Regions from separate parts of the Paenibacillus sp. FSL R7-0026 genome, predicted to be linked through region 1. Evidence: riboswitches for the same ligand, from Rfam matches in the RefSeq annotation. Region 1 holds a riboswitch; each other region holds the start of a gene.
What was found. Region 1 has a riboswitch for cyclic di-AMP ahead of MKY44_RS29410 (hypothetical protein). Riboswitches for the same ligand answer to the same signal wherever they lie in the genome.
Positions count from the first base shown of each region.

Region 2: it holds a riboswitch for cyclic di-AMP, as region 1 does, so the genes downstream of both, MKY44_RS08950 (C40 family peptidase) here and MKY44_RS29410 (hypothetical protein) in region 1, are expected to answer to the same signal.
Region 3: it holds a riboswitch for cyclic di-AMP, as region 1 does, so the genes downstream of both, MKY44_RS16100 (3D domain-containing protein) here and MKY44_RS29410 (hypothetical protein) in region 1, are expected to answer to the same signal.

Region 1 covers NZ_JBBORG010000002.1:98,761-104,507, forward strand. The annotation lists gene MKY44_RS29385 (hypothetical protein) at 158-436, opposite strand; gene MKY44_RS29390 (zinc ribbon domain-containing protein) at 536-781, opposite strand; gene MKY44_RS29395 (organic hydroperoxide resistance protein) at 992-1,411, opposite strand; gene MKY44_RS29400 (Nramp family divalent metal transporter) at 1,813-3,108, shown strand; gene MKY44_RS29405 (HAD family hydrolase) at 3,251-3,934, opposite strand; gene MKY44_RS29410 (hypothetical protein) at 4,062-4,460, opposite strand; cyclic di-AMP (ydaO/yuaA leader) riboswitch at 4,576-4,751, opposite strand; gene MKY44_RS29415 (glutathione peroxidase) at 5,123-5,602, shown strand.
Region 2 covers NZ_JBBORG010000001.1:1,927,601-1,933,347, reverse strand. The annotation lists gene MKY44_RS08965 (carbohydrate-binding protein) at 261-1,955, shown strand; tRNA gene MKY44_RS08960 (tRNA-Leu) at 2,099-2,182, opposite strand; gene pelA (pectate lyase) at 2,359-3,321, opposite strand; cyclic di-AMP (ydaO/yuaA leader) riboswitch at 3,741-3,872, shown strand; gene MKY44_RS08950 (C40 family peptidase) at 3,878-4,342, shown strand; gene MKY44_RS08945 (carboxymuconolactone decarboxylase family protein) at 4,416-4,745, opposite strand; gene MKY44_RS08940 (hypothetical protein) at 4,888-5,106, opposite strand; gene MKY44_RS08935 (hypothetical protein) at 5,226-5,555, opposite strand; gene MKY44_RS08930 (xanthine phosphoribosyltransferase) at 5,653-5,747, opposite strand, start outside.
Region 3 covers NZ_JBBORG010000001.1:3,652,928-3,658,674, forward strand. The annotation lists gene MKY44_RS16075 (DUF4178 domain-containing protein) at 1-63, opposite strand, end outside; gene MKY44_RS16080 (DUF350 domain-containing protein) at 87-488, opposite strand; gene MKY44_RS16085 (PspA/IM30 family protein) at 584-1,255, opposite strand; gene lpdD (prenylated flavin chaperone LpdD) at 1,368-1,709, opposite strand; gene MKY44_RS16095 (polysaccharide deacetylase family protein) at 1,864-2,655, shown strand; gene MKY44_RS16100 (3D domain-containing protein) at 2,763-3,437, opposite strand; cyclic di-AMP (ydaO/yuaA leader) riboswitch at 3,440-3,636, opposite strand; gene MKY44_RS16105 (amino acid ABC transporter ATP-binding protein) at 3,854-4,576, opposite strand; gene MKY44_RS16110 (ABC transporter substrate-binding protein/permease) at 4,563-5,747, opposite strand, start outside.

The DNA.
Region 1 (5,747 bases):
AACTTACCCAATCTGGGCCTTCTTGTTCACTAATTCTAAATTTATTTCTAGAGGTAGTTCAAAAAGACTGAACACCGCTCTTTTTGAACACGCATTAATGGGAAATATAAAGAAAAAGAGCGCAGGCATTGTGCCCACGCTCGTATCTGTCCGACAATTACTCCGTAACTGCCTTTTCCATCCATTGGTCATCGATCATCTGTTGATGCAGGTCACTTGCCCACTGGTCCATACATTTGCAAATGAAATCTTTGCGACATACTGGACAAGGCGTTTTCTGCAGACGGCTGATATTGGTCATCTTCCATTCCGGGGAACGGGTGTAGAATACACGGCATTTTGTACCGTCTACCAAATTCATTTTGAATTCATACAATCCGTCTTCCTTGTTACCATAAGCTAATTCTAAATCTGCAATACGCGGTCTATAAGACATGGATATCACCTGTTTAATTCAAATTTGGTTCATGCAATGACACTACTCAGTACTAAGTTATATTAAAGAAAATTCAGATCAATGTCAACTCGCGCATGTCTACCCGCCAAACAGAATATCCAGAATAGTCCCTACCTGCCCCTGTTTTTTCCCTTTCAAGACATCCGGATCAAATACTTCAACATACCCGCAGGAAGCACAAGCCACGAACAGGTAGTGGTTATGCTGTATATCAAACATCTTGCTCAGGCCTGCTCCTGACATGGAAACTTCCTTAATGTTACAATCCGTGCCTCTGCATTTCGTGCACACAAATCGCCGCTCGATCATCTCTTCAATACTCATCTTCGTTCCCCCTTTATGGAATGTGTAGCATGAAGTGAGAGTGCAATTATGTAAAATAGTACGCGATCTGGCATCTAATCTCCTGCATCATATCCTTATATGAAGATCAACACAAAACCCTGCCGATTGCCAGCAGGGCTTTGTAGTCGAACATCAGGTATCTGGAATACCCTGCTCTATATGTTCCCTTTACTTACCAGGAGTCAAATCTTAAACTACGTTTAATACAACATCAATGTTGCCGCGTGTTGCTTTGGAATATGGACAGAAATCATGCGCCTTGCGGGCCAGTTCCTCTGCTTGACTGTGATCTACACCAGGCATGCTAACGTCCAGACGAACAGACAGCTGGAAACCGTCATCCGCAGGGTCTTTACCAATGGATACGTTACTTGTAACGACCACATCCTCCAATTTCACACCTGCTTTTCGTGCTACATTGGCAAGGGCACTTTCATAACATGCTCCATATCCAGCGGCAAAAAGCTGCTCAGGGTTAGTACCTTCACCACCGGAGCCACCAAGCTCTTTTGGCATTTTCAGATCATGCTTAAGCACGCCATCCGAAGAAGTCACCGAACCTGTACGTCCACCTTTAACTGTCGCTACTGCTGTATATAAAGCTTCCATTAAGAATCTCTCCCTTATCCATATAGTTTTTTTACTGCCTTCCTTTCAATTTAAACTTCTGGCTCATTTTGAAACGCAATTTTATATCTTTATCAGCTTTCACAACTTTATTATTTTCATGCATTTCAATGCTATGGCTGTATTTTCCCTAAGGTTGGGTAATATACGAAGGGGCATCTTCAAGCTACAACCGAAATCTTGTTCTGATACATAAAAGTTGCACTAGACAAAAATAATTGAAGGAGTACAATGTAACAATAAACATAAAAACTTAGATATATCATGAGCGGTTTGTACCGCATCAATATCTCCAAATCAATAATTCAAAGTCAGGTGATTATCGTATGAGTAAAAAAAATCCGTTCAACGCTCCTTCAAGAGAATCATTATCTACTGCGGGCATGGCCCCTTCCCTTGGAGAAGCACATAGTTCCATGAAAGTTCCGCAGAATGCTGCATGGTGGAAGAAATTCCTCGCCTTTGTAGGCCCAGGATACCTCGTTGCCGTAGGTTACATGGACCCCGGGAACTGGGCAACAGATATCGCAGGCGGCTCGCAGTTCGGGTATACCTTGTTATCCGTTATCCTGTTATCGAACCTGATGGCCGTTGTCCTTCAGTCGCTGGCTGGCAAGCTCGGCATCGTCACTGGACGGGATCTGGCTCAAGCCTGTCGTGAACGATTCAGCATGCCTGTTGTCATGATGTTATGGATACTGTGTGAGCTTGCCATTGCAGCCACCGATCTGGCTGAAGTCATTGGTTCTGCCATCGCGTTAAAGCTGTTATTTAACATCCCCATGTTATACGGCGTTATCATCACCGCAGTTGATGTACTCCTGATTCTTGTACTGCAAAACAAAGGCTTCCGCGCTTTGGAAACTCTCGTCATTGTGCTCATGGCGACCATTGCCCTCTGCTTCGGGATTGACCTCTTCCTGGCGAAACCCGATATGGGCGGTGTTCTCCATGGTTTTGTACCAAATGTTGAGATTCTGCAAAACCCGGCCATGCTCTATATTGCCATTGGTATTATCGGAGCAACCGTGATGCCGCATAATCTGTACCTGCATTCTTCCATTGTGCAGACCCGTCAGATCGAACAGACACCACAGGGCAAAAAAGAAGCCATTCGGTACTCGACCATGGATTCTACGATCGCGTTGACACTGGCCCTGTTCATCAATGCGGCAATCCTGATTGTATCTGCCGCTGTATTCCACAGTGCTGGTATGACGCAGGTTGCCGAGATCGCAGATGCCTATCATCTGCTGACACCTCTATTAGGTACTACGGTTGCAAGTATCCTGTTCGGTGTGGCGCTGTTAGCATCAGGTCAGAACTCTACCCTTACAGGTACACTCGCTGGGCAGATCGTTATGGAAGGTTTTCTGAACATTCGAATTCCGGCATGGCTGCGCAGACTGGTCACACGTCTGATCGCCATCATCCCGGCGGTAATTGTGACAGCCATTGCAGGAGAACATGGCACAGAAGAACTGCTCATTTTGAGCCAGGTCGTGCTGTCGCTTCAATTGCCCTTTGCTGTAATTCCCCTGGTGATGTTCACAAGTGATAAAAAAAGCATGGGTGCATTCGCCAACAAATTGTGGCTCAAAATCATCTCATGGGTCATTGCCGCGATTATCGTTGTGCTGAATGTATATCTGATCATTCAGACGATTCGGTTATTCTAATCTCCTTCTTATCGACTAAATACTAAAAAGGCTGATCAACTCCGGTATTCTATACCCAAGTTGATCAGCCTTTATTGTTGCAGTACAGCAACATATTTCTTTTGTAGTAAAACTCTAAACTCCAATAAACAATCATCTGAATCTAATCCTGATTTGGTATCAGTAACGGCAAGAGTTGATCCAATGAATCAACAGTCCAATCCGCACGTTGGTCATCCGATAATTCTGGCTGGAATCTTCCGTAACCCTGCATAATTCGAATCGTCCGCATGCCCAGATTCTGAGCAGGTATAATGTCGTTATCGATCCGATCGCCGATCATGACAGCTTCCTCCGGTTCACAACCGGCCTGTTTCAAGGCCACAGCGTATAACTCAGGGTCTGGCTTGGACACCCCTTCTTCAGCCGAACATGCCAGAACATCAACATACTTCCGCAAGCCGTAGCTCTCCAGTCTCTCTTCCGTTCCTGGACTCTGATTGGCAATAATGCCAATGCGATAATGCCGTGACAACTGCTGAAGAACGGAATCCGCTGAAGGAAAAGGACGTTCAAGATCTTTTTGAAACTTCAGCTTGTCCTGAATCTGTTTCTGGTGTCCCTCGTCTTCAACGAATGTGCGAATCGCCACTCTCATCGGCCATTGCTCATATTTTCGGTAACAGTTGGCAAACAGTTCGCGTACCGCCTCAATTTTCACTGGATACCCTAAAGCACAAGCTTCACGGACGAACTGTCCGATAATATCATCAACCGGCTCCCATTCATCCACCAGCGTATCTCCAACATCAAAAAACAACCATTTTAATCCACCTACATCCGGCACGCCAATTCCTCCTTGTAACCATAAAAAAGAAGACTCACCATCATGCATGAGTCTCCTCAAACTTCCGTTTATCGATACATTCAATTATAACAGGCACCTTACACCTGAGCAATCACAAGCTATGGCATTAACCATTGAGGAGAAAGCCAACTTCCCCATTGAGCGAATATACAATCCGGTCTGCGCCCATGCCCCGATAGATGCCCTTTGGATGGCTTTGCTCCGTAATGACGCACAGGGATTTCGATGTCCATGAACGGCAGATCTGTAAATAACGACAGGTCAGATTCAGGCTGTTTTCGAAAATAAACACGTTGCCTACGCTGCCCTGCGGCAAAAACCATTTTTGAGCTGCAGCCGTGTTCATGCGAATGACATGTTCTACTCCGATTCTACGGAGTCTGCGCTCTTCCCCTGCACTGTTGGTTAGAACGGCAAACGGCATTTTTTTGTACATCAGTAATTTGATAAATTTGCGTCCTGCTTCATTTGGAGCAGTCACTAAGATCATCTCAGTATCCATCATTCGTTCCTCCCTTGGCGTGAAAAGACAACAAAAAAGAAGCGTGGGGGACCAAGGCCTCCCGAACGCTTCTTAAAGAATCCATGGCGAAAACGCCATGAACCAGCGTACGGCTTGTTGCCTCTCCCTTTAACGCTTACGAGGTTAGCTGACGGATTCGGGCGCGAGAGTCGCCCTATTTCCGGCTGTCACCGGAAAATTCACCCCATGAATGCCTACTGTCCTGGACAGCGCATTCCGTTGGTTCCCCCGTTTTCCACTCATGAATGAATGGAAACTCAGCGATTAAAACATCGTTCGTATATCTTAAGATAAGATCGAGCGATATTATCGTTTGTTTCGTTTTTCATATACAATTTAGTTTAAATTGAAATTACGTTATGAATCATACACCCGTGCCATGACGGTGTAAAGTCCTCACAGATCACCGAATCGGCAGATTTTTGCCAATACTCATCCATAATAACGCTTACAATAAGGTTATACTCTATCCATCTCTTCAAGGCTATCTAATTCTCACTCTGACGAAAATCCCTTCGCAATTCATTCACGTATTCCGCACAACTTGCCTGTTTTGATTCTTTTAACACCATATTAGTTTTGCAATATTTAATTGCAACCAATATAATAGAAGATATAAGAGTAAATAAATGGAGGCGATTTAGATGACAGTCTACGATTACAAAGTGAATACCCTTCGCGGTCAAGAAGTTGAAATGTCCGACTACCGTGACAAAGTGCTCCTGATCGTGAATACGGCAAGCTCATGCGGCCTTACCCCTCAATTCAAAGGTCTTCAAGAACTGCAAGACAAGTTTCAAGATGCTCCATTTGAAGTTCTTGGTTTCCCAAGTAACCAGTTTGCACAGGAAAAAGGATCTTCCGACGATATTGCCGAGTTCTGTCAGATGAATTATGGCGTGAGCTTCCCCATGTTTGAGAAAATTGATGTGAACGGATCAAGCGCTCACCCTCTTTTCCAACACCTTAGTACAGAAGCTCCTGGCCTGCTCGGCTCCAAAGCAATCAAATGGAATTTCACCAAATTCCTTGTGGATCAGAACGGACAGGTCATTAAACGTTATGCTCCCAAAACAACACCGGACAAGATTGAAGAAGATATCAAGAACTTGCTGCAAAAATAATACACAGGCCACCCGTAGCCGGAAGGTAGAGCAGTATTGCCCCGGTAATGGATGGCTTTTTTTTCTCAACTTTGATGTCATACTGTTCGAAAAAGACAAAAAAAGAAGCTTTCCAATAACGGAAAGCTTCTTTTTAATCGTTCAT
Region 2 (5,747 bases), on a different contig from region 1:
ATTCAGACAAGAACTGTCATTGAACAGTTGGAAAATAGAGATTAATTAGAAAAAATACTGTAATTTGTCAGGTTTTCAGTTTAGGAATTATTTAGTAGAATCAACAAATGAAAGAGCTTATGTGCTGCATTTCTTTCCTATGATTTATGGAAGGAGGTTTTGAAAGGGTTTACATAAAATAAATGCCAGACAATCCGCTATTCTTGTTTGTTTTCCTGGTCGCGGTTTCTCTATGTAACCATTTACTATTATCGAGGAGGATGAAAGTAGTGAAATTCAAACTAAAAAAGACGATTAATGTTCTTTTGGCCTGTTTAACAGCCCTGCCTTTGATGTTAACCCCGACAAATGTGTCAGCAGCCAGCGATGCCAACATTAATTTGTCCTCGGAAAAACAGCTGATCAAGGGCTTTGGAGGCATTAACCTCCCTGCCTGGATTGGTGATCTGACTCCCGCTCAACGTGAAACTGCTTTCGGTAATGATCAGAATCAGTTAGGCTTCTCCATTCTCAGGATCTACGTTGATCCGGATTCTAATAACTGGTATCGTGAAGTTGCCACAGCCAAACGGGCTATTGAAAAGGGTGCTATCGTATTTGCTTCCCCATGGAATCCTCCAAGCAGCATGGTTGAAACGTTCAACCGCAATGGGGACACAAATGCCAAACGTCTGAAATACGACAAATATGCCGCATATGCGCAACATCTGAACGACTTTGTAAACTACATGAAAAATAACGGCGTAGATCTGTATGCCATTTCTGTGCAAAATGAACCGGATTATGCTCATGACTGGACCTGGTGGACTCCACAGGAGATCCTTCGATTCATGAAAGAAAATGCCGGGTCCATTCAAGGTACCAAAGTCATGGCGCCTGAATCCTTCCAATACTTAAAGAACATATCCGACCCAATCCTGAATGATCCGCAGGCACTTGCCAACATGGACATTCTGGGAGCACATACGTATGGAACCCAGATTTCGAATTTTGCCTACCCTCTCTTTAAGCAAAAAGGAGCCGGTAAAGAACTGTGGATGACTGAGGTGTATGTTCCGAACAGTGACAACAACTCAGCAGACCGCTGGCCTGAAGCATTAGACGTTTCCTATCACATGCACAATGCCATGGTAGAAGGTGATTTCCAGGCCTACGTGTGGTGGTACATCCGCAGACAGTATGGTCCGATGAAAGAGGACGGTACCATAAGCAAACGCGGGTATAATATGGCTCATTTCTCTAAATTCGTGCGTCCAGGCTACCTGCGAGTTGATGCAACGAAAAATCCGGATACAAACACATTTGTCTCAGCCTATAAAGGTGATAACAAAGTCGTCGTCGTGGCAATTAACCGTGGAACTTCAGCCACAAGCCAAAAATTCGTTCTGCAGAATGGTAATGCCTCCACTGTGTCCTCATGGATTACGGACAGCAGTCGAAACTTGTCAAGCGGAAACGCGCTTACCGTATCCAATGGAGCCTTCACGGCACAGCTCCCGCCTCAGAGCGTAACAACGTTTGTTGCCAACGTTACTGGCGGAAATAGCGGCGGGAATACAGGCAGTGGCACCACGTATGAAGCCGAGACCGGAACGTCACTTACGGAAGCTGCCATTGAAACAATCTACCCCGGTTACACTGGCTCCGGGTATGTTAACTTCAATGCGATGACTGGTTCGGCCATTCAATGGAACGGCATTAATAACACGACAACAGGTACCAAAAACGTAAAGTTTCGTTATGCGCTGGAAAGCGGCACTCGGAACCTCGACATTTTTGTGAACGGAACCAAAGTCATTAGCAACGAGCCCTTTCCGGCTACGGGAAGCTGGTCCACTTGGGTTGAAAAAACAATACAGGTCCCCATGAACACGGGGACCAATACATTGAAAGTGGTTACCACTGGATCGGAAGGACCGAATATTGACAGCGTTAATGTTACCGCAGCACAATAAACGTTCCGTATGGCTGATGGAAGACATTTGCTGTACATGCAGCTAAGCACTAACCTCTTGGATACTAAATCTAGTGTTAGTGTTATATCAAAAAATGCAAAAAAAGACTCCTTAAGTGTTAGCTTAAGGAGTCTTTTTTTAGATGCGGTCGAGAGGACTCGAACCTCCACGGGGGTTAGCCCACACGGACCTGAACCGTGCGCGTCTGCCAATTCCGCCACGACCGCATATTGTATCTCCGTCATCAATATCGGCGACAAGAAATAATATATCATGCGGAATCTATCATGTCAACACTGAAAATAATAACAATAAAGCCCGAACCAGACGTCCGTGTCGATTCGGGCTCTACCTTTAACTGCTGCTAATAGTTTGGTTCATTAAAACGGAAGCATACTTCAAATTACAGCTTGGAAGGCCAGTTACCATACCATGCATAACCACCTCTTCTTTCTTTATCAATATCACTTAATTTGTATTTAACTACCCCGTCACGACCAATAAAGATTGGTTTGTCCGTTCCTATCTCATAGAAGCGTGCCCAAATTGGTGCAGCTTTGGAATCAGCGATAATTTTACTATCTCCATTAGCTCTTTCATACTTGTAACCCGTAATTTTTACCTTGTTAAACCAAGCCTCCGCTCCTTTAATAGATGCGGTAATTTTAGCGTTAGCAGGTCTGGTTTTCAGGAATTTAACAATCGTTACACTCTCTCCAGCTGTCAGCGATGGCACTTCGTAGATTCTTGCGCTCGCTGGTTTAAGGGAACTGGAATCATGTTGTTGTCCCCATCCTGTCAGCTTACCGCCTGAAACGACTTGTGTATTCAGAATCGCCTCCACACCTTTGGCAACTGAATTTTTACTGCGATTAGCAAGTGTACTATCAATAAACGAGAAATCACCTTTGCGTGCTGCTACTTCATCGAGCATGATCATTACATTAATCATGGCATCATCATTGTAGGTAATATGCTTGTGATATCCGGAGCTTTGATAGACCTGTGGCCATCCGCCATTTGAATACTGCATATTGATCAAAAAGTTAATTCCTTTGATTGCAGCTGTGGAGTAACGCGGATCATTCGTCTTTTTAAATTCCTTCGCCAATCTTCTAATTTCTAAGTATGTAGCCTTGTTGTCTATCGTGGACTTTGCCCACTCCCCACTTGTCTGTTTATAATCTTTTCTCCAACCTCCATCCGGCAGCTGGTTCTTCAAAATATCAGAAATACTCGCTGTTGTACCTGATGCATCCGCAGCAGATACCGTCCCTACAGGAAGAACTGCCATTCCAACTGCTGAGAACACCATCGTACATGCCAGGACAAAAGTAACTAATTTCTTCGCTTTCAAATGTAACACTCTCCTATGTTCGTTTTTATAAATCTTCCACTTCTACTTTATCTATGATACGCGTCCCTAAACCTCCTTTATTTGTATTTATCGCATAATAAAATCATTTTAAATCCAATATGTGGATTGGATAATCAGATAATATGCAAAAAATCGATTTTTGTCAATATATGCAACTTAATGAATATAATCTCTATAATTCTACATAACGGAATAGTTCTTTTAACTCATGATAAACCTATCTATTTATCCAAATTCGTCTTAAACGAATCAATAATGACGTTTTTGTCATGAATGATACCCAAACTTGATCCCTTTTTTCATATAAAAACCTTAATTCCGCTAACATTGAGGTATTAAGAAAGGGTTTAAATGGGTTTGACAATTACGCATTTATGCAATATAGTTTCAAATAGTTACAAAAACTTAATTATTCATTGCCGAGTTTCATGTTTGAAAACGGGGGAACCAATTTGGGTGAATTATTCTTATACATAGGAAATATAGGGAACCTTCTACCGAACCCTTAGCTAACTCCGTAGGCATCGAAGGGAGAACATTGATTTTGAAAAAACTGATTATCTCCATTTTTGGAGCAGCTGTATTATTTACATCCGGGGCAACAAGCACAGAGGCAAGCAGTATCAACTCCGTAGTGAACAACATGACAGGTATTCCTTACAAATGGGGTGGCACGACTGTAGCCGGCTTCGACTGTTCTGGTTTTATGAGATATCTTTTCAACAAATACAGCATTGAATTGCCACGTACTTCTCAGCAGCAAGCCAAAACAGGTACGCCTGTATCCAAGAGCAATGTTCGGACAGGTGATCTGGTGTTCTTTAATACAACAGGCAAAGGCATTTCACATACAGGTGTATATATTGGCGGCGGACAATTCGCTCATGCCTCCAGCAGTAAAGGTGTAAGCATCACGAAGTTATCGAATCCATACTTCAATGACCGCTATGTAACAGCACGTCGGGTAACTGGACAGTTTATGTATGATAAAATGTTAGGTAAAATGTAATTCACATACAAAAAGGCATCGGTTATTAACCGGATGCCTTTTTTGTACTTAAAAATGTATGTTGCATTGCTTACTAATGCAGCGCCTTCTGCACTCGCATCGCACCCTGAGACAGGGCATGTCCTCCTCCAACAGCTCCGGCCACCGCAACGGTCTCCATAATCTCCTGATCTGTTGCTCCCTTGGCACGGGCTTCTTCTACATGGTAGAAGGTACATACTTCATTGTTGGCGAATAATCCAATGCCAAGTGCAATTAGCTGTTTTGTCTTTGCATCAATCACGCCAGGTTGGAAACATTCTCCGGTAAACTCATGATACGACTTCACCACACCTGGCAGTACATCGCTTAATGCTCCAATCTGATCCTTGTAGGCATGAACTTTATCATTCATCAATGTCATGGCTTGTAGCACACCCTCTCGGCTATAGTTACAGATCTTCCCTCACTGTACCTATCTTCTCTCCCGAGTGAGTCAATTATGCCAAGAAATCATGGTAATTCCAAACATTTAACTCTCATGGCTCTGCCATAATTATAAGCTGTTACTCACTAAGTGGACTCTGGCGCGGCTCGCTGAACAGCTGATAGCGGTAACCTCGATCCAGCTTAACGACACGTCGATTCTGACGACGGATAAGTACCTGCTCGCCATCCCAGGCAACCACAATTCCCGTTACATCGTTCGATTCCAGCTCGTCCCGAACGACTCTTACTTTCTCACCTGACAGACGCAGGGCGTCCAGTTCTGTATCACTAATCATCTTCATGACTCCTATATTCCAAATTTATTTACAAAAAGAGACCTAAATGAAATGTCATTTAGGTCTCACGTGACTGTATTGGACTGTCATGTCATTCGAAATTATGTCCCGACTGAAAGTTACCGCTGCGCGTGCTCTTTGCTGTCGTTCTTCTCGAACCAAAAATCAAGCACTTTGGCGGACATCACACGTTCTTCAAGGTACTCCACTTGATGCGGTGTAAATTGTTCTTTCCAAGAGAAGGACAACTCTTCGCACAAGCCTACAATCGTCAGTAATTCTGACCAGGCAACATAGCGTTTGTACCAGAAAAATTGAGGATGTTCAATCATATAGGGATAAAGGTCATCGAATTCCGTATGTTTACAATCCAGGGCACGTTCAAAATGAACTTTCGATTCCGCCAGCTTATCATTAAAAAATTGTTCTGTTGCCGGTTGGTTCCCCATGGTGTTGCCTCCTCTCCCTAACATAACCCCATTATAAATGAAATCGGCGGTCATGCAAAGGCATAGTTCAAAAAATAGGCCCTATTCCTTTAAAATGTCACATTTCGTTATCGTCAAATTGTACCGTACCATCGTTCAGGGAACGAATGCGTACCAAGGCTTCCACCGGAATACCCTGTTCACGAATCGTGC
Region 3 (5,747 bases), on a different contig from region 1:
TTTTTCTGCCTGCGGTGGTTCAGGTTTCGTTAGTATTCCTTTAATTCGTTTCCATACACTCATGAGAATTACTCCTGTTCCTTAGCTTATAAACAAGCTGCAATAATCAGTGCGCCCACGATATGTAAAGCGCCAGAGAACAAACCGTAACCTGTCTTCCCTTGCTGAATTCCCGTATCCAGATCCAGATTGGCCCATTTGCGAATCATAAAGTGTACAACACTCTCCAGAATTAACAAAATGATAAAGGATACAACGGAGACCAGCAGTGCTTCTCCCAGGTGACCAGCCGTAGAAATGGACGTAGCGAGTACATATCCTTGTGCAAATAATTTCATAACCATACGTGTAGTAACGGCCATATTGCCAGCCTTAACTTCAGCAAAATCCTTATACTTCGTGAACAGTGAATCAACATACATCAGGACAAACAGCAAAACCGAACCAGATCCGGTCCAGACCAGCATCGCCAAAATGTTCAAATCCATTTACACAGCCCCCACATATCAACATGAACCGCATTTAAAAGCGAAGGAGAAATACTCTTCTCCTCCGCTGGTTAACCCTGCTGACAACCAAGGTATTAGTTCTTATTATCGTACTGTTTCATCAATGCTGCGAGTTCGTCTTCAACAGCCTGATCTTTACCCAACTTCTCGAACTCTTCATCCAAAGACTTGCCTTTAGAAGACATTTCGTTGCTTGCTTCTGCCTGTGCTTCCATCTGCATCATTTTCTCTTCCATACGCTTCATACCAGCACTTGCAGTATCAGAGCCAAACCCATTCAACGCTTTGTTGATTTCCGTTTGGGCTTTTGCTGCATTGTAGCGGGCTACCAGTGTTTCGCGTTTGTTCTTCATTTGAGTCAGTTGCTTACGCATCTCGTCGAGCTTGCCACGCAGGTTATCTGCAGAAGCCTTGTTTTGGTCATAGCTGGTTTTGTACTCAGCCATCTTCTCTTCAGCAGCCTTTTTCTCTTCCAGAGCACGTCGAGCCAAATCCAGATTCTGAGCACGTGCCGCCGTATGCGCCTGCTCTTCACGTTTCTTCACAAGTGCTTCCTGCTCTTCGAATAACTGCTTGAACTTCTTCTCAATGGCGATCTGTTGAGCTACTGCTTTCTCCGCATCTTCCAGATCCTCTTGCATGTCACGGATATATTGGTCCGTCATCTTGATTGGATCTTCCGCCTTGTCAATAATGGCGTTAACGTTAGACATTGTTAAATCACGCAATCGTTTGAAAATGGACATTATGTTATTCCTCCTAGTCGATATTACATCGTATATAAACATACATACGTAACAATCTACAACTCGTTTCAATTTTAGCAAATAAAATCAAAACATGCGATTGCTCTTTATGTTAGGAAGATCGTTTATCGTTGTTCAGATGATCCTCCATCAGCCTCTCTGCAGTCTGCACGATTTCGTCGATCTGCATCCGCGTGATGGAATCAAAATGGATACCCATGATCACCGTAACGGTTACTTTCAGCTGCAGGGCAGCCTTTCGAGCAAGCCGCTCACACAGCTCTTGTTCCTTATGCCCAGGAATATGTACCGTCGTCCCGCTTATGCGCTCATGATCCACGTAGAACGTGGCTACGGCGCCAATATGCGCCTTTCCTCCGGTAACGAGAAAAACCTTATCCTCTCCTGCTTCAATCACCTGTAAACGTATGGATTTCAAATCATATGTACTCATATCCTATCCACCTATCCTTTTCTATATGTTATATATGGAGGAATTATGGCTGTCATAAGCTAAATCCGCAATGAAACTTCTCACACTACGCATATTTTATGGAACCCCCGGGCATACCAAGGAGAACGTCATTTTGGAAAAGGAGGCCGTTATTATGCGCGTACGCCTCATTATGCTAATGGTTATCGTTATTTTTCTCGGAGGATATCATGCTCCAGTTTCATCGCGGGATGTTTCAAGCCCGCCAAGTGAATCAGTATCAGGTTCAGATTCTGCGGAAGAAGAACAACTGACATTGGGACAGTTACGTCAAAAATATGCCGATACGTTCAAAACCAATGGTCCTTCAACCAAGAAGGTTGCACTGACTTTTGATGATGTACCTGATCCACGATTTACTCCACAAGTGCTGGATGTATTGAAGAAATACAATGTCAGAGCTACATTCTTCATCGTGGGTAGTCGTGCTGAGAAACATCCGGATCTGGTGAAACGCATCGTTAAGGAAGGGCATATGGTTGGTAATCACAGCTACAATCATCCTGAATTCAGTAAGCTGTCGATGAATGCCTTTCGCAAACAAATTTTACATACCGGGGATATTATTCGACGTTTGGCGGGATATACGCCCAAGATGATTCGGCCACCTTATGGAGACATTAATGAAGAACAGCTGAGATGGGCTGCCAAACAACGCTATAGCATTGTGAACTGGAACGTAGACTCCCTGGACTGGAAAGGCCTCTCCAAGGAAGAGGTGAAGGATAACATCCTATCTGCCGTGAAACCTGGCTCCATCGTTCTACAACATGCAGGAGGCGGTGTAGGATCAAATCTGAACGGTACGATTGAGGCTTTGCCTGAAATCATTGAGGAATTGCGTAATCGGGGATATGAACTGGTCACCTTGGACGAAATGCTGGGATTGCCAAAGGCCAAAGATTAGGATGACCGTGATAACAAATAATGAGAATATTAAAAGGGTGCTGTTCAATCGCAAATTAGCGACTGGCAGACACCCTGTTTGAATTCATTTTAAATGTAATTTACTCTCTACTTCAGAATGTACAGCTCGATATCCTGAAAACCAAATGAGCTTACAGACTGTTTGCTACCCGGGATAAAGATATCAATCCGGTGACCCTTGATTGCACCGCCCACATCCCGCGCTGTGGCTACAAAAGCCTGTTTTGGCAATCCTGGATGGCTGTGACCAGTTACCAGTACTTTGGTTCCAAGTGGAATTACACTTGGATCAACTGCAATCGTGCCCAGTTCAAGGTCATTTCCGAAATAATCGACTGCACCCCATCCTCCATTTTCGGACGGATCTGCAGAGTATGCCGTTGCTTTTACGTTCACAGCTTTGCTGTAATCGAATGTCTTACCCCAGGCTTGAACAACTTTGTTATCTGCGTTAACGTCCAAGCTCGCTGTAGTAACAGTCTTCGCTTGGGTCTTGCTCTCCGTTGCCGCAGCGGCTGCTACATTGTTTGCCTTACCGGGAATCGTAATTTTCAAACCACCATAAATGTTGTAAGCCGAAATGTCGTTGTTTGCTTTAACCAACGTGTTGAGTGCTACTCCATATTGTTTCGATAAGGTGTAGAAGGTATCCCCTTCTTTGGCCACATGAACTGAATCGGCGTGAGCCGGAACGGCTTGAATGAGCATTGCTGTTGTCATTAATGCTACTGCTGTTTTGGCTATACGTTTCTTGTTAATCATGGTCTTCCTCCCTCATTGTGCCTGCGAAGTTAGTTGTCGGATTCGGATGAGGAGCCCACCCTATAGGTTCTTCATTACATTTGAAACGTTATGTACCCCTAATTCACCCCAAGCAGTGTGCCATAGATCTTCCCCCTGCACAATCTGCATCGTTACATCCCCCGCACTCCCTGTCCGGAAGTTTCGGCAGAGTTCAATATATCACAATTTTGTAACCTGAACTTGTAGTAATTCTTACCAAATGGTTTTTAGCATGTCATCATATCTAAGAATACTGCATTCTTTAGAATTATTGGACGACCCGATTCCTTTACATCTGGTAACAGAATAGTTACTTTTCAAATCTATAAATGATTAATACGCACAAAAAAATAGCGTTACCGACTCGATGTCAGTAACGCTATTTAATCTTTCGTTTAGAGTACTTTGGCAAGAAAATCACGTGTACGTGAATTTTTTGGAGCTCCAAACACCTCATCAGGTGTTCCCTCTTCCACAATAACCCCGCCATCCATGAACAAGATGCGGTCTCCCACTTCACGTGCGAAACCCATCTCATGGGTTACGATGACCATCGTCATTCCGCCTTCTGCAAGACGTTTCATGACATCCAGCACTTCACCGACCATCTCAGGGTCCAGTGCCGACGTAGGCTCGTCAAACAGCATCACATGCGGCTGCATGGCCAATGCTCTAGCAATGGCGATCCGCTGTTTCTGTCCACCAGACAGCTGATTCGGGAATGTATCTTTTTTATCGTACAAGCCCACGGTGTTAAGCAGATCAGCAGCAATTTTTTCCGCTTCCTGAGTGGATTGTTTCTTCACTTTAATTGGAGCAATCGTAATGTTTTGCTCTACCGTTTTGTGTGGGAACAGGTTGAAGTGCTGGAACACCATGCCCATTTTCTCACGAGTTGCGTTAATGTTATGCTTGGGGTCCGTGATTGACACGCCTTCAAAATCAATCTCTCCTGAGGTAGGCTGTTCCAGCAGATTCAGACAACGCAAGAAAGTACTTTTACCTGAACCGGAAGGACCGATGACCACGACAACCTCACCTTTGCCAATCGTCACGTTTATGCCCTTAAGCACATCGTTATTTCCATAAGATTTGTGTAATTGTCTAACGTCTATCACTTGCACTCAACTTCCTTTCCAGTCGTCCCAGCAGCTTGGACAAAATGAACGTCATTACAAAGTAGATGGCTGCTGCAATCAAAAATGGACTCAATCCTTGGTACGTAATGTTCTTGACTACACTTGCCTGATACATAATATCCACCATACCGATAACGGAGATAATGGAGGATTCTTTGATGATAGTTATGAATTCATTACCGATCGCTGGTAATACAGCTTTGAAGGCTTGTGGCAATATGATATAACGCATCGCGGCGCCTCTGCCCATTCCGAGGGAACGAGCTGCTTCCAACTGACCACGATCCACACCTTGGATACCTGCACGGAAAATCTCCGCCAGATAGGCACCACTATTGATTGAAAGTGTAATGATACCTGCCTGAAGTGCAGTGAAGTTAATGCCAAAGCTCAGGGAAAAACCATAGTAAATAATCATCAATTGTACCAGCATCGGTGTGCCACGGATCACTTCAACGTAAGCCGTACCGATCCAGCGCAAGATTGCAGCGTCATGCAAACGGAACAAACAGATGATCAATCCAATAATTACCCCGAAGATAACCCCAAGTGCAGACAACAGAAGTGTGTATCCTACACCTGTAGCATAGAAACTTTTGTACTCCCAGAATACTTGGAAAATATTTTGTGATTTGTTCGCTTTATCCGCCATCAAGAGGCTGGCGTCAGTCACCATCTGATTGATTTTATCTTCGCTTTTCAGTCGCTCCAGTGTTCCATTTACTGCAGCTAGCAGCTCGGTATTCCCTTTACGAATCCCGATTGCCGCTTCTGCTTGCTCTTCGTCCGGAACAGCAGCAGCAAGTCCAATGATGTCGTCCAGATAACCTGCAGCAACGGTATCTTCAACGATTGCCGCGTCAATGCGTTTTGTTTGCAGTTGAAGCACGATATCCGAGATTTTATCCAGCGCAGTAAGCTTCGCTCCTGGAATACTCTGTCCGATCGTTTCCTGAATGGAGCCTTTCTGAACGCCAATCTTCGCATTTTCAAGTTCTGCCATAGTTGGATATTTGTCTTTATCCACATTGCGAACCATAATCACTTGTTTGGATTTATAATAGGTGTCGGAAAAATCGATACTTTTCTTCCGCTCATCCGTCGGCGTCATACCTGAAATCACCAGATCAACACGCCCGCTCTGCAATGA